Regions from separate parts of the Sphingomonas sp. Sph1(2015) genome, predicted to be linked through region 3. Evidence: predicted binding sites of a transcription regulator. Region 3 holds the regulator's gene; each other region holds the start of a gene.
What was found. The regulator LexA, encoded in region 3, represses DNA repair genes until DNA is damaged. The targets are predictions, from matches to a motif close to GTTCCNCNCTTGTTCT.
Positions count from the first base shown of each region.

Region 1: uvrA (excinuclease ABC subunit UvrA) is a predicted target of LexA. The motif match lies at 2,687-2,702, and genes of this name have one in related genera.
Region 2: BSZ14_RS13140 (PA0069 family radical SAM protein) is a predicted target of LexA. The motif match lies at 1,164-1,179, and genes of this name have one in related genera.

Region 1 is NZ_MQUI01000017.1:28,326-33,437, forward strand. It holds gene BSZ14_RS08995 (M24 family metallopeptidase) at 1-828, opposite strand, end outside; gene BSZ14_RS09000 (S10 family peptidase) at 1,053-2,561, opposite strand; gene uvrA (excinuclease ABC subunit UvrA) at 2,710-5,112, shown strand, end outside.
Region 2 is NZ_MQUI01000032.1:28,325-33,436, reverse strand. It holds gene moaB (molybdenum cofactor biosynthesis protein B) at 226-753, shown strand; gene BSZ14_RS13145 (VOC family protein) at 754-1,086, opposite strand; gene BSZ14_RS13140 (PA0069 family radical SAM protein) at 1,189-2,256, shown strand; gene BSZ14_RS20210 (hypothetical protein) at 2,305-2,439, shown strand; gene dnaE (DNA polymerase III subunit alpha) at 2,676-5,112, opposite strand, start outside.
Region 3 is NZ_MQUI01000001.1:28,780-33,891, reverse strand. It holds gene gltX (glutamate--tRNA ligase) at 1-305, opposite strand, end outside; gene BSZ14_RS00160 (ComEC/Rec2 family competence protein) at 420-2,504, shown strand; gene lexA (transcriptional repressor LexA) at 2,657-3,337, opposite strand; gene BSZ14_RS00150 (molybdopterin molybdotransferase MoeA) at 3,393-4,568, opposite strand; gene moaC (cyclic pyranopterin monophosphate synthase MoaC) at 4,632-5,099, opposite strand; gene trpC (indole-3-glycerol phosphate synthase TrpC) at 5,096-5,112, opposite strand, start outside.

The DNA.
Region 1 (5,112 bases), on a different contig from region 3:
GTCGCCGACATCGCCGAACGCATAGGTGCGGGTGATGTCACTGTGATAGCCGTCGATCAGCGTGCCGGTATCGACCAGCACCAGATCACCCTCGCGCAGCACATCGTCCTGCGGCAAGCCATGCGGGAAGGCGGTCGAGCGGCCGAACTGCACCGCGCAGAAATAGTTGCCGGTCGGTGCGCCCAGCGCCCGGTGGGCCTGATCGATGAAGCGGATCACTTCGGACGCCCGAATGCCCTCGTGCAGGATACGCGCGGCGCGGCGGTGGACCTCCAGCGTGATGTCCATCGCCTGCTGCATCAACGCGATCTCGGCGGGCGACTTGATCATGCGGCAGCCATCGACGACCGGCCCGCCATCGACCAGCGCGACGCCCGGCGCGGCGGCGCGGATACGCTCGACGAACAGGAAGGCCATGGCCGGGTCGATCGCCAGCCTGCCCGCCCCCGCCGCCTTCAGCGCATCGGCGACCAAGGCTGAGGGGCTTTCATCCTCCTCCCATAGCCGGATGTCGCTGGCGGGGATGGACAGGCTCGCCTCGAACGAGCCGAGTTCGAAGCCGGGGCAGATGAAGATCGGCTCGCCCGCGATCGGCAGCAGCATCGCCACCAACCGCTCGGTCGCGCCCCAGGCGACGCCGGTGAAATAGCGCAAGCTGGCCCCCGCACCGACCAGCAGCGCGTCGGCACCCATCTGCGCCATCAGTTCGCGGGCGCGGGTCAGTCGCTGCGCGCGTTCCTGCGCGGTGATGACCGGCGCGGGGTTCGCCCAGGGCGACAGGCTCGCCAGTTCCCGCTCCGCCGTCGATCCGCCGATCATAACTGCCATGTCACTCGCTCCGTTTCGTATACGGTTGAGTCTGTAGCGTGGGTTGGAGCGAGGAGCCAGCCGGGTTGTCGGGAAGCAGTGTGGCGTGGGCTTCGACTTCGCTCAGCCTGAACGGAGCGGGGGAAGCTGCCCAATCCTAAATCTCCGTTCCGCCTGAGCGAAGTCGAAGGCCAAGGGAATCCCTCGAAACTTCGCCCAGCGCGAACGGAGATCAGCCAGCCTTATCACCCCCCGTACATCGCCATCGCATCCCGCCGGAACGCCGCGCCGCTGTCGGTGCGGCTGTAGAACATGTGCCCGCCCGGATAGACGTTCAGCTTAACCCGCTGCGCCACGCCGTAGCTCGGCATCTGGTCGACGATCAGGCGCGAGGCGAAATAGGGGCAGGACAGGTCGTCCCAGCCATGCACGATCATCACCTTCATCTTCGGGTCGTTGGCGATCGCCTTGCGCAGGTCGGTGACGGGGGTGTCGTCGGGCTTGCCGCGATCCCAGGCGCTGTTCACCTCATAGGACAGCGCGTGATAGCGCGCGTCGGTCTTCCAGCCGACTTCGCGCGTCACGAAATCGACCATCGCGCTGGTCGTCGGCGCGATCAGCGAGTCGAGCAGCGGGTCGTTGGACCGCTGCTGCGACGACCAGGGGAAGGGGTCGAAGGCGGTGACGTTCGAGTCGTAGATGCTGCCGATCGTCGAGTCGTTGCGATGGATTTCGCGCAGATATGTCCGCGTATCGATCCGCCCGCCCAGCCTGCGAACCAGCGCGGGGTCCAACCCGGTCAGCTCGGTCACGCGACTGACCATCCGGTCGACCGCCTGAGTGTCCGACCGCCCGCGCATCAGGTCGCGCAGGTAATCGCCGCGCGCATAGGCCTCGACCCCCGCCATCGCTTCCGGGGTCAGCTTGCCCTGCCGCTCCAGTTGCGCGGCGGCCATCGAGGGCAGGTCGATCATCCACGGCAAGGGCGACAGCGCGGTGGCGTCGTCGCCCGAAGCCGGGTCGAGATAGGGCGACACCATCACCAGCCCGTTCACCCCGACGCCGATCTGCGACTGAAGCTCATAGGCGATGCGCGGCGCGCGATAGCCGCCATAGCTTTCGCCCATGATATATTTCGGCGAGCGCAACCGCCCTTCCTTGACCAGCCAGTCATAGACGACCTTGGACAGATATTTGATGTCCGGGTCGTTGGCGAAGAAGGCCTTCTTGGTCTCCGCCTCGTCGACCAGGCTGCGGCTGAAGCCGGTGCCGACCGGATCGATGAAGACCAGGTCGGTGAAGTCCAGCCAGCTATTGGGATTGTCGGTCGTCACCGGCGCGTCGGAGGGGGCGTCGCCCTGCGCGCCGAACGGCACGCGCTTCGGGCCGACCGCGCCCAGGTTCAGATAGACCGAGGCCGCGCCCGGCCCGCCGTTGAAGGCGAAGGTGACCGGCCGCCGCACATCGCCGCCGGGCACGGTATAGGCGGTATAGACGACCTGCCCGATCTCCTTGCCCTTGTCGTCGCGCACTGCGATCTTGCCGATGGTCGCCTTGTAGTTGATGACCCGGCCGCCGATCCGCGCGCTCTGACTAATCGTCTTGTCGGCGGGCAGGGGCGGGCGCTTGCTGTCGTCGTCCTTGGTCTCTGTGGTCGTCTTGGTCTCGGTCTTCTCGGCCTTTTGCGCGAAGGCGGGGGTGGCGGTGCTGGAGGCCAGCAGCAACAGGGCGGTCAGGTGCAAGGTCTTCGACACGTCGGTAACTACTCCCCCTTGAACGGCGATCGGCGGGGATCATGGGCGAAGGTCGCACGTTACCGCAAGCCCGCCCCCTCGAAACCGGCCATGCCGCTCCCTATCTCGCCTCTGGCCTTCCTCCCGGAACAGAAGTAGAACCTGCCTCATGCTGACCAAGATTTCCGTCCGCGGCGCGCGCGAGCATAATCTCAAGGATGTCGATATCGACATTCCCCGTGACACGCTGACGGTGATCACCGGCCTGTCGGGGTCGGGCAAGTCTTCGCTGGCGTTCGACACCATCTATGCCGAGGGGCAGCGGCGTTACGTCGAGTCGCTGTCGGCCTATGCGCGCCAGTTTCTGGAAATGATGCAGAAGCCGGACGTCGACCATATCGAGGGGCTGTCGCCCGCCATCTCGATCGAGCAGAAGACGACCAGCCGCAACCCGCGTTCGACCGTGGCGACGGTCACCGAAATCTACGACTATATGCGCCTGCTTTGGGCGCGTGTGGGCATTCCGTACTCGCCCGCCACCGGAGAGCCGATCGCGGCGCAGACGGTCAGCCAGATGGTCGACCGGGTGATGACGCTCCCCGAAGGTACGCGCCTGTACCTGCTCGCCCCCGTCGTGCGCGGCCGCAAGGGCGAATATCGCAAGGAAATGGCCGAGTGGCAGAAGGCGGGCTTCACCCGCGTCCGCATCGACGGCCAGCTTTACGAAATCGACGAGGCCCCCGCGCTCGACAAGAAGTTCAAGCATGACATCGAAGTGGTGGTCGATCGTCTGGTCGTGCGCGAGGATATCGCGACGCGACTGGCCGACAGCTTCGAGACCGCGCTGAAGCTGGCGGACGGTCTGGCCTATGTCGACCCCGCCGATCCGGTCGAGCCCGCGACGCCCAAGTCCGCCGTGCTGGGCAACAACGCGCCCGATGGCCGGATCGTGTTTTCGGAGAAGTTCGCCTGCCCGATCAGCGGCTTCACCATTTCCGAGATCGAACCGCGCCTGTTCTCGTTCAACGCGCCGCAGGGGGCGTGCCCGGCCTGTGACGGTCTGGGCGAGAAGCTGATCTTCGACGAAGACCTGGTCGTCCCCAATCACGAGCTGTCGATCAAGAAGGGCGCGGTCGTGCCCTGGGCCAAGTCCAACCCGCCCAGCCCCTATTATATGCAGGTGCTGGGGAGTCTCGCGCGCGAGTTCGGCTTCTCGTTGGAGACGCCGTGGAAGGATCTGGACCCGTCGGTGCATCAGGCGATCCTGCATGGCACCAAGGGCAAGGCGGTCACGCTGACCTTCGTCGACGGCAAGAAGTCGTACGATGTGAAGAAGCCGTTCGAGGGCGTGATCGGCAATCTCAACCGCCGGATGCTCCAGACCGAGAGCGCCTGGATGCGCGAGGAACTGTCCAACTATCAGTCGTCGCAGCCTTGCGAAGTCTGCCACGGCGCGCGGTTGAAGCCCGAGGCGCTGGCGGTGAAGATCGCCATGCAGGACATTTCCTACGCCACGCATCTGTCGGTGGTCGATGCGCTGGCTTTCTTCACCGGCCTGCCCGACCATCTGACCGATCAGCAGCGCGCCATCGCCCAGCCGATCCTCAAGGAGATCGTCGAGCGGCTGGGTTTCCTCAACAATGTGGGCCTCGATTACCTGAATCTCGACCGGACCAGCGGCACCTTGTCGGGCGGCGAGAGCCAGCGAATTCGCTTGGCGTCGCAGATCGGCTCCGGCCTGTCGGGCGTGCTCTACGTGCTCGACGAGCCTTCGATCGGCCTGCACCAGCGCGACAACGACATGCTGCTCGCGACGCTGCGACGACTGCGCGACCTGGGCAACACCGTGCTGGTCGTCGAGCATGACGAGGACGCGATCCGCACCGCCGACTATGTCATCGACATGGGGCCGGGCGCGGGCGTGCATGGCGGCCAGATCGTCGCGCACGGCACGCTCAAGCAGTTGCTCAAGTCCAAGACCAGCGTCACCGCCGATTATCTGAACGGCACGCGCGAGGTTGCGGTTCCGGCCAAGCGGCGCAAGGGTTCGGGCAAGAAGCTGACCGTTCACAAGGCGACCGCGAACAATCTTCAGGGCGTGACCGCGAGCATTCCGCTGGGCACCTTCACCTGTATCACCGGCGTATCGGGATCGGGCAAGTCGAGCTTCACCATCGACACCCTCTATGCCGCCGCCGCACGCTCGCTGAATGGCGCGCGCATCCTGGCGGGAAAGCATGAGAAGATCACCGGGCTCGATCATCTCGACAAGGTGATCGATATCGACCAGTCGCCGATCGGCCGTACGCCCCGGTCGAACCCGGCGACCTATACCGGCGCCTTCACGCAGATCCGCGACTGGTTCGCCGGGCTGCCCGAGGCGCAGGCGCGCGGCTACAAGCCCGGTCGCTTCTCGTTCAACGTGAAGGGCGGGCGGTGCGAGGCGTGCCAGGGCGACGGCGTGCTCAAGATCGAGATGCACTTCCTGCCCGACGTCTACGTCACCTGCGACGTGTGCCACGGCGCGCGCTACAATCGCGAGACGCTGGAGGTGAAGTTCAAGGGACATTCG
Region 2 (5,112 bases), on a different contig from region 3:
GCGGCTGGGGGGATTCCCCTGGCCTTCGACTTCGCTCAGGCTGAGCGGGGGTTGGTGTTCGCTCCCACCTCCGTGCGCGCTGAGCCAAGTCGAAGCGCACGCCGACACAGCAGTTGCGCGCAAAAGTCATAGGTCCCCGCTCCGTTCAGCCTGAGCCAAGTCGAAGGCCACGCCCCGCCGCATCCAAAACGCCCCCGAAACCACCGATCGGACGTTCACCCCGCCATGCCCATCGACACGACCCGCAACTTCACCCCCGTCCGCATCGCGGTCCTGACCGTCTCCGACACCCGCTCGCTGGCCGAGGATCGCTCCGGCGACACGCTCGCGGGCCTGCTCACCGACGCGGGTCATGAACTCGCCGACCGCACCATCCTGCGCGACGATGCCGACCAGATCGTCGCACAGCTCAATCGCTGGATCGACGACGCCAGCATCGACTGTATCCTGACCACCGGCGGCACCGGCGTCACCGGCCGCGATGTCACCCCCGAAGCGGTCGAGCGCGTCGCCACCAAGATGATCCCCGGCTTCGGCGAGCTGTTCCGCTGGCTGAGCTATCAGACCATCGGCACCTCGACCATCCAGTCCCGCGCCTGCGCCTGTGTGGCGCGCGGCACCTATATCTTCGCGCTCCCCGGCTCGACCGGCGCGGTCAAGGACGCCTGGAACGGCATATTGCGCGACCAGCTCGACAGCCGCCACCGTCCCTGCAACTTCGTCGAGTTGATGCCCCGCCTGCTGGAGCAATAATCAGTCGGCCTGCATCGCCGCGAGTTCATGCCCGTCGACATCGCGAAAGTGAAAGCGCCGCCCGCCCGGAAAGGCGAAGATCGGCACGACGACCGCCCCGCCTGCCGCCTCGACCGCCGCCAGCGTCGCGTCGAGATCATCGACCCGGATGACCGGCAGCGGCGCCTTAACTCTGTCCGATGCGGCATCGAGCCCGACATCGGTATCCCCGCTCATCGTCGCGGCATAATCCGGCCCGAAATCGGTGAAGGTCCAGCCAAACGCCCCCGCATAAAAATGCTTCGCCGCCGCCCGGTTACCGACCGGCAATTCCAAATATTCCAGCCGCGCCATTCCCCCCTCCGTTCTCGATGCGTTCCGATGATGGTCGAATCGTGACGTGGCCGCAAGCCCCATAGGCTTGCACGTGTGTTCTCTTTATGTTCTAATCAGATCATGCCGAAGATCGCAGCTCGAGGGGCCACCCACAACGCGACGAGCCGACGCTTCGCCCTGCCGGAGCGGGAGGCGGATGGCGACTGGCTCGACGCCCGGTCGCTGGTCGACGGCGCGCCGCCGCCGCTGCGGACCAGCGTGACGGTCCTGACGCCACGCACGATCCTGACCCGAAACAGCTCACCCGACGTGCCGTTCAGCCAGTCGATCAACGCCTATGCCGGGTGCGAGCATGGCTGCATCTATTGCTTTGCCCGGCCGACCCACGCCTATCACGACCTGTCGCCGGGGCTGGATTTCGAGAGCCGGCTGTTTGCCAAGCCGGATGCCGCCGCGTTGCTTCGCGCCGAGCTGGCCAAGCCGGGCTACCGCGTCGCGCCGATCGCGCTGGGCACCAATACCGACCCATATCAGCCGATCGAGGGTGAGTGGCGGATCACGCGGTCCATCCTGGAAGTGCTGGCGGAAACGGATCATCCGGTGGCGATCACCACGAAGTCCGACCGCGTGGTGCGCGATATCGATATTCTCGCCACGATGGCGGCCAAGGGGCTGGCGACCGTGTGCGTCTCGGTCACGTCACTCGATGCCAAGGTGGCGCGCACCGTCGAACCGCGCGCGCCGACGCCCGAGCGACGGCTGACTGCGGTTGCGAAACTGGCGGCGGCGGGTATCCCCACCTATGTCTCGATCGCACCCGTCATCCCCGCGATCACCGATCACGAGATCGAACATCTGGTCGCCCGCGCCGCCGAAGCGGGCGCGCGGCATGCCTTCTTCATTCCGGTCCGCCTGCCGCATGAAGTCGCGCCGCTGTTCCGCGCCTGGCTGGACACGCATTTCCCCGACCGGGCGGGTAAGGTGATGGCGATCATCCGGTCCTTGCGCGGCGGGCGGGACAATGATCCCGATTTCTTCACCCGGATGAAGGGGCAAGGGCCGTGGGCGGACCTGCTGCGCGTCCGCTTTCACCGTGCCTGTCGGCGGCACGGGCTCAATCTGGATCGGCCCATGCTCGACACCAGCCGGTTCCGTCCGCCCAAAGGGCCGCAGGGCGAGCTGTTCTGAGGATCGTCCTGCCTGTCCAAGGCGTTATGCGATGGAAGGAGAAATGCCATGATGACCGACCCCGAACAGACCAGCCCGGACAATATGCCGAACGAGGATGAGGCGGACACCTCCGGCGGCGGCTATGGCAATCACGGTGATGCCGATGAGGCAGGGCAGGATCGGCGTGAAGTCGGTGGCTGATACAAGACCAGCATGACGGAGCCGCGGACCTTTTTTACGGCCAGCAAGCAACCAAGCTGGCAGCTGCATATTCCTTCCCTGTAAGGGGAAGGGGACCAGCGTAGCTGGTGGAGGGGTATCCCCGGTCTCGATGGCGGGACACCCCTTCGTCAGGTCTGACGGCCTGCCACCTCCCCTTCCAGGGCAGGAATGGGAGGTGTCCGTGTTCGCCGAACACTCGTCGAAGGCGTGCCGTCCTACCCCACCAGCGCCAATCGCGCCTCGGACGATTTCATCGCCACCGCCTTCACGCCAGGCAAATCCTCGATATGGCTGGCCAATTCGGCGTCGAGCAGGAAGTTCCGCCCCAGCGTCAGCAGCGTATCGCCCTCCGGCCCCTCGATCCGGGCGCGGACCTCGCCCCGGCCGTTGCGCAGCGGATCGAGCATCGCATGCAGCGCCTTGAACGCCACCTTGTCGGTCACCGTCACCTCCACCACGAATTTGGCGGTGCTGGCGAGGCCATCGAACAGCTGCACCCGCTTGACGCTGACGCGCGGAGCTTCCTCACCCGGTCGGCGGTCCAGCTCGACGGTAATGAGCGCACAGTCGCCTTCCTTCGCCGCCTTTTCCAGATCCGCCGCGACCGAGTCGTCGAAACAGGTCGCCAGAAACTGCCCCGTCGCGTCCGACAGCTGCGCCATCATGTAGCGCTTGCCGCGCGCCGATGTCCGCCAGCGCGCATCCTCGACCAGCGCCGCCATGGTCGCGCCGATCCGCGCGCCGTCGTCGGGGATAACGAGGTCGGTCAGCGAGGTATAGGTCCGCGCACCGTGCATCTTGGCGATATGCGCATGGCGGTCGACCGGGTGCGCCGAGAAATAGAAGCCGAACGCCTCCTTCTCCTGCTCCATCCGCTGCGACAGGGTCCAGCGGGTCCCGTTCGGCAGCTTGATCGCGTCGCCCGCGACTTCGGTTTCGCCGAACAGTCCCCCCTGCCCGCTCGTCCGCCCCTCATGGGTGCGCGCGGCGATGGCGAGGACGGTTTCAGCGACCGCATGGACGCCCGCACGATTGGCTTCGATGCCGTCGAATGCCCCCGCCGACGCCAGCGTCTCCAGCTGGCGCTTGTTCATCAGGCGCGGATCGACCCGCTTGGCCAGCGCATCGAGCGAGGCGAACGCGCCGCCCGCCTGCCGCTCGACGACCAGCTTCTCCATCGCCCCCTCGCCCACCGACTTGAGCGCGCCCAGTGCATAGCGGACGGCCAAGCCATCCTCATGCGCCTCGACATCGAACTCGGCCTGGCTGGCGTTGATGCAGGGCGGCAACATCGTCACCCCCATGCGCCGCGCGTCGTCAACGAAGATCGCCAGCTTGTCGGTCAACGCCATGTCATAGCACATCGACGCGGCGTAGAATTCGTGCGGATGATGCGCCTTGAGCCACGCCGTCTGATAGGCGAGCAGCGCGTAGGCGGCCGCATGGCTCTTGTTGAAACCGTACCCGGCGAACTTGTCGATCAAGTCGAACAGCTCATTGGCCTTTTGCGCCGGGATGCCGTTCACCTCCTGGCATCCCTTGACGAAGATGGCGCGCTGCGCATCCATCTCCGCCTTCACCTTCTTGCCCATCGCGCGACGGAGAAGATCCGCGCCGCCCAGCGAATAGCCCGCCAGGATCTGGGCGGCCTGCATCACCTGTTCCTGATAGACGAAGATGCCGTAGGTTTCGGACAATATCTGTTCGAGCAGGGGATGCGGGTAGATGATCTCCTCGGTCCCCTGCTTGCGTCGGCCGAAGCTGGGGATATTGTCCATCGGACCCGGCCGGTACAGCGACACGAGTGCGATGATGTCGCCGAAATTGGTCGGCCGCACGGCGGACAGCGTGCGCCGCATCCCTTCTGATTCCAGCTGGAACACGCCGACCGTGTCGCCCTTCTGGAGCAGGGCATAGGTCGCCTCGTCGTCCCAGAGCAGCGCGCCGAGATCGACCACGACCCCGCGCTTGGCGAGCAACTGCACCGCCTTTTGCAGGACCGACAGGGTCTTCAGGCCCAGGAAGTCGAACTTGACCAGCCCCGCGCCCTCGACGAACTTCATGTCGAACTGCGTCACCGGCATGTCCGAGCGCGGATCGCGGTAGAGCGGCACCAGCTGCGCCAGCGGCCGGTCGCCGATCACCACACCGGCGGCGTGGGTGGACGAGTGGCGCGGCAGGCCCTCCAGCTTGGTGGCGAGATCGAGCAACCGGCGGACCTGGTTGTCGTTGGCATATTCCTTGGCCAGTTCGGGCACGCCGTTCAGTGCGCGCTTCAGGTCCCAGGGATCGGTCGGGTGGTTGGGCACCAGCTTGGCGAGACGGTCTACCTGGCCATAGCTCATCTGGAGCACGCGGCCGGTGTCCTTCAGCACCGCGCGCGCCTTCAGCTTACCGAAGGTGATGATCTGCGCGACCTGATCGCGACCGTACTTCTCCTGCACGTAGCGGATGACCTCGCCACGCCGGGTTTCGCAAAAGTCGATGTCGAAGTCGGGCATCGACACGCGTTCCGGGTTCAGGAAGCGCTCGAACAGCAAACCCAGCTTCAGAGGATCGAGATCGGTGATGGTCAGCGCCCAGGCGACGACTGAGCCCGCGCCCGAACCACGCCCCGGACCCACGGGAATGTCGTGATCCTTGGCCCATTTG
Region 3 (5,112 bases):
GTCATGTAGCAGCGATAGGCATGGCCCTTGGCCATCATCTCGCGGGCGACCTCGGCATGGCGGTCGGCGCGGGCGAACTGGAACACGGCGTCGCCGTCCCAGTCCAGGCCCAGCCAGCGCATGCCGTCCAGGATCGCGTCGATCGCGGGCTGGGTCGAGCGGGCGCGATCGGTATCCTCGATCCGCAGCAGGAACTTGCCGCCATTCGCCCGCGCGAACAGCCAGTTGAACAGCGCGGTGCGCGCGCCGCCGATGTGAAGGAATCCGGTCGGCGAGGGCGCGAAACGGGTCACGACTCCGCTCATGGTCGATCCGGTGGCGATATCATGTGTTGCGCTCAACCGCGCATACTCCCAGCATAAGATTCGATGGCCCAGTCAGCCGCCGCAGCCCCTAGCATCAAGCGTCCGCGCCGCCAAATGCCGCGCCTTCGCGTGGTGGAGCAATGGGCCGAGGCCGAGCGGAACCAGATTCCGTTATGGACGCCGGTGATGCTGGGGGCCGGGATTGCGGCGTGGTTCGTGCTGCCCGATCCGCGAGCCTGGGCGGCAGTGGTGCTGGCGGCCGGGGGCGTCGGACTGGCGGCGGTGACCCTGTCCGATGGCGGGCGGGTGATGCGCGCCATTGGTGTGGCGGCGATGCTGGTCATGGCGGGAATGCTGCTGGCCTGGGCACGCGCCGAGTCCGTTCGTGCGCCTGTCCTCGCGCGGCCGGTGATGGCGGATATGGTCGCCGAGGTGGAGGCGGCCGAACCTTTGGCGGCGCGGCAGATCGTCCGGCTGATGCTGCGGCCTGTACAGGCGCAGGATGGGCGCGGGCGGCGTCTAAGGCTGCCGCCGCGGCTTCGAATATCGTTGCCGCAGGAGGACGCGCCGGTCGGATTGGGGCAGGGCGCACAAGTCCGGTTGCGGGCGCGGCTGATGCCCCCCGCCGGGCCGGTCGCGCCCGGAGGCTATGATTTCGCGCGCGCGGCTTGGTTTCAGGGGATCGGCGCCACGGGACGCGGTTTTGCGCCGGTGCGGATGCTGCGTTTGGCCGATCAAGGCCCCGGTTTGCGCCAGCGCCTGTCGCAGCGGATCACGGCGCAGGTTCCGGGCAGCGCGGGCGGGATCGCGGCGGCGCTGGCGACGGGCGATGTCGGCGCGATCGCGCAGGACGATGCGGAGGCGATGCGGCGCGCGGGGCTGGCGCATCTGCTGTCGGTCAGCGGCCTTCACATCACGGCGGTCGTCGGGATCGTGATGGTGCTGACGATCAGATTGCTGGCGCTCTGGCCATGGCTGGCGTTGCGGGTCCGACTGCCGCTGATCGGCGCGGCGGCGGGGGCGGTTGCCGCCGTCGGATATACGTGGCTGACCGGATCGGAGGTTCCGACGATACGGTCCTGTGTCGCGGCGATGCTGGTCCTTGCCGCCCTGGCCATGGGGCGGGAGGCGATGACGTTGCGCCTCGTTGCGGCGGGGGCGCTGATCGTGCTGATCTTCCGGCCCGAGGCGTTGGTGGGTGCCAGTTTCCAACTGTCCTTCGCGGCGATCACCGCCATTGTCGCGCTGCACGAGCATTCCGCGATCCGCCGCGGGCTGGGGCCGCATCCCGATTGGCGCTGGGCGGCCCTGCGACATCTGGGCGCGTTGCTGCTGACCGGATTGGTGGTCGAGGCGGCGCTGATGCCGATCGCCATCCATCATTTCCACAAGGCGGGGCTTTACGGCGCGCTGGCCAATATCGTCGCCATTCCCTGGACGACCTTCATCGCCATGCCGCTGGAGATGGTCGCCTTGTTGCTGGAGCCCATGGGGTTGGGTGGTCCTGTCTGGTGGTTGCTGGGACAGGCCCTGGGTCTGTTGCTGAAGCTGGCTCATGCCGTGTCCGCCATCCCGGGATCGGTGGTCGCCTTGCCCGTGGCGTCGGGATGGGCGTTCGGGCTGGCGGTCGTGGGGGGACTATGGATCGCTCTTTGGCGGACCCGGTGGCGATGGCTCGGGACGCCCGCATTGATGGCCGGGCTATCGGTCATGCTCGCCGCCCCTGCGCCCGACCTCATCGTGACCGGTGACGGGCGCCATGCCGGGATCGCGATGGGGCAGGGCATGGCGCTGCTGCGTGACCGGGCGGGGGATTATATGCGGACCACCCTGTCCGAACTGAGCGGCACCGATGCCCAGCCGATGGCGCTGGCCGATCAACCGGCGGCGCGTTGCGGGCGGGATATGTGCGTGACCGTTCTGGAGCAGGGCGGACGGCGCTGGCGGATCGCCGCGACGCGCAGTGGCTATCCGGTGCCATGGACAGAACTGGTCGCGCTTTGTGGCCAGATGGACATCATCATCGCCGACCGTCGCCTGCCCGATGCGTGCCGGCCGCGCTGGTTGAAACTGGACAGCACTGTCTTCAAGCGGACTGGCGGGATATCCATCCGGCTCGATCCCCCCATGGTGGGGGTGGTGCGCCAACCCGGCGATCGACATCCATGGTCGATCGCCGGACAAGGCGGAGGGCTATAGGCCTCTTCGTCAACCAGGTGCGATGTACTGGACAGCGTTCAAACCGTCTTCGCGGGCGGAGGCGTTCGCTGTCCGGAACCGGATAAGGGCGCCCGACGCCGACCGGCCCCATTTGCCATGGCCGAGCGGTCCGGCAGGGTTTTCCGCTGCCCTTATTCGTAGCGGCGCAAGATGCCCGATAACTTACCCTGCACCCGGACCTGCGCGGGCGCGTAACGCTGCGGATCATAGGCCCGGTTGGCGGGGTCGAGGCGGACCATCGAGCCCTCCCGCCGGAAATATTTCAGCGTCGCTTCGCTATCATCGATCAGCGCGACCACGATCTGTCCGTCGCGCGCGACATCGGTGCGGCGGATCAGCGCATAGTCGCCGTCCAGGATACCCGCCTCGACCATCGAATCGCCGGATACTTCCAGCGCATAATGCTCGCCCGAGCCCAGCAGCGCGGCGGGCACGGCCAGCATTGCGCTGTCTTCGAACGCTTCGATCGGCAAACCGGCGGCGATCCGGCCGTGCAGCGGGATTTCGACCACGTCATTGGCGGGTTCGATCGCCGGACGCGCGGCAGGCGTGCGAATGTTGCCAGACGCGGGTTCCGCCGCGGCAGGCTTCTCGGGCCGGTCGGGCATCCGCAGCACCTCCAGCGCACGGGCGCGATTGGGCAGGCGGCGAATGAAGTGGCGTTCCTCCAGCGCGGAGATCAGGCGGTGGACACCCGATTTGGACTTGAGGTCCAGCGCCTCCTTCATCTCCTCAAAGGACGGCGAGACGCCGGTTTCCTTCAAACGGTCGTTGATGAAGCAGACAAGCTCATGCTGCTTTGCGGTGAGCATCGCGATCCTCCGTCCAGAACAGACGCGGAACTTATATGGAACGTTTTGGCTTGCGTCAAGCGAGCATCAGGATTTCCGCCGAGTCGCCCATGGCGGCGGCGGGGGCATGGGGCGGGCGGATGATCAGGCAGGTCGACCGCGCCAGGGTCAGCAGCATCGAGCTGTCCTGAATGGCCGCCGCATGGACCCGCCCGTCGAGCATCGCGGCGCGCAGATAGTCGATGCGCGGACCATTGGCGGGCAAATCCTCGCCCAGCACGGCGGGAATGGGCTTGGGCAGGGGATCGGCGGCGCCCGCCAGATGCGAAATCAGCGGCCGGACGAACAGCGTCGCGGTGACGAAGGCCGAGACGGGATTGCCCGGCAGGCTGAGCACCACCGTATCGCCCAGTCGCCCGGCCATCATCGGCTTGCCGGGGCGAAGCGCGATGCGCCAGAAATCGACGCTGCCCCCGGCCGCCTTCAGTGCGGGCTGTACCAGGTCATGATCGCCGACCGAGGCGCCGCCGGTCGTGACCAGCAGATCGGCCTCGACCGAGGCAAAGGCGTCGCGCAGGCGTTCGAGATTGTCGGGCAGGATGCCCAGGTCGATGATCTCGACCGGCAGGTCGGCAAGCATCGCCGCCAGCATCACGCCGTTGGATTCGGGCAGGGCGGTGGGATCAGTGCTGCCGGGCGGGACCAGTTCGTCGCCGGTCGCGGCAATCGCGACCCGGACGGCCGGTCGGACTGGCAGGGTGGCGTGACCGCCGGTCGCGGCCACCGCGATCCGCGCAGGGGTCAATCGCTGCCCGGCGGCGACCAGCGTGGCACCTTCGGAAAAGTCCAATCCGCGCCGCCGGACATTGCGACCCTGATGGGCGGGGCCTTCACCTGCCAGCGTCAGGGTTGCGCCGTCACGTGTCGCTTCCTCCTGGACGAGAACGGTGTCGGCACCGTCCGGCAGGGCCGCCCCGGTAAAGATGCGCGTCGCCTGTCCGCAGTCTACCGAACCGGCAAAGGGCCGCCCCGCCGCGCTTTCGCCGATGACCGTCCACGGCCCCGGCATATCCTCGAAACGGATCGCATAGCCGTCCATCGCCGACAGGTCGTGCGCTGGCTGGGTCCGCCGTGCGGTCACGTCTCGGGCGGCCCAGCGCCCGGCGGCTTCGCGCAAGGGCAGTTCGACGACGGGGCGCGTGCTGCCCAGGGCGAGCAGCCGGGCCTGGGCTTCTAGGACGGGGAGAAGAATGACGGTCGCTCCTTTTGGCCCTAGGACGCTTTCGGGCAGCGTCCGTTCCGCGTATCGGAAGCGTCAGGCGTGCCAGTCGCCCGACTTGCCGCCCGTCTTGGCGATCAGGCGAATATCACCGATCACCATGCGCTTATCGAGTGCCTTTGCCATGTCATAGACGGTCAGCAGCGTCACCGATACGGCGGTCAGCGCCTCCATCTCGACGCCGGTCTGGCCCGCCGTGGCGGCGGTGGCGGTGGCGGTCACGCCTGCTTCGTCCAGCGCCAGGTCGATCTCCACCTTGCTCAGCGGCAGGGGGTGGCAAAGCGGGATGAGGTCGCTGGTCTTCTTGGCGGCCATGATGCCCGCCACCCGCGCGACCGCCAGCACATCGCCCTTCTGGACACTGCCCGCGCGGATCGCGGCGGCGGCGTCGCGGCTCATGGTGATGCGACCTTGCGCCACCGCCTGGCGCGCCGTGACCATCTTGGCCCCGACATCGACCATGCGGGCCGAACCCTCTTCGTCGAGATGGGTGAGGCCGCTCATCCGATCAGCGCGC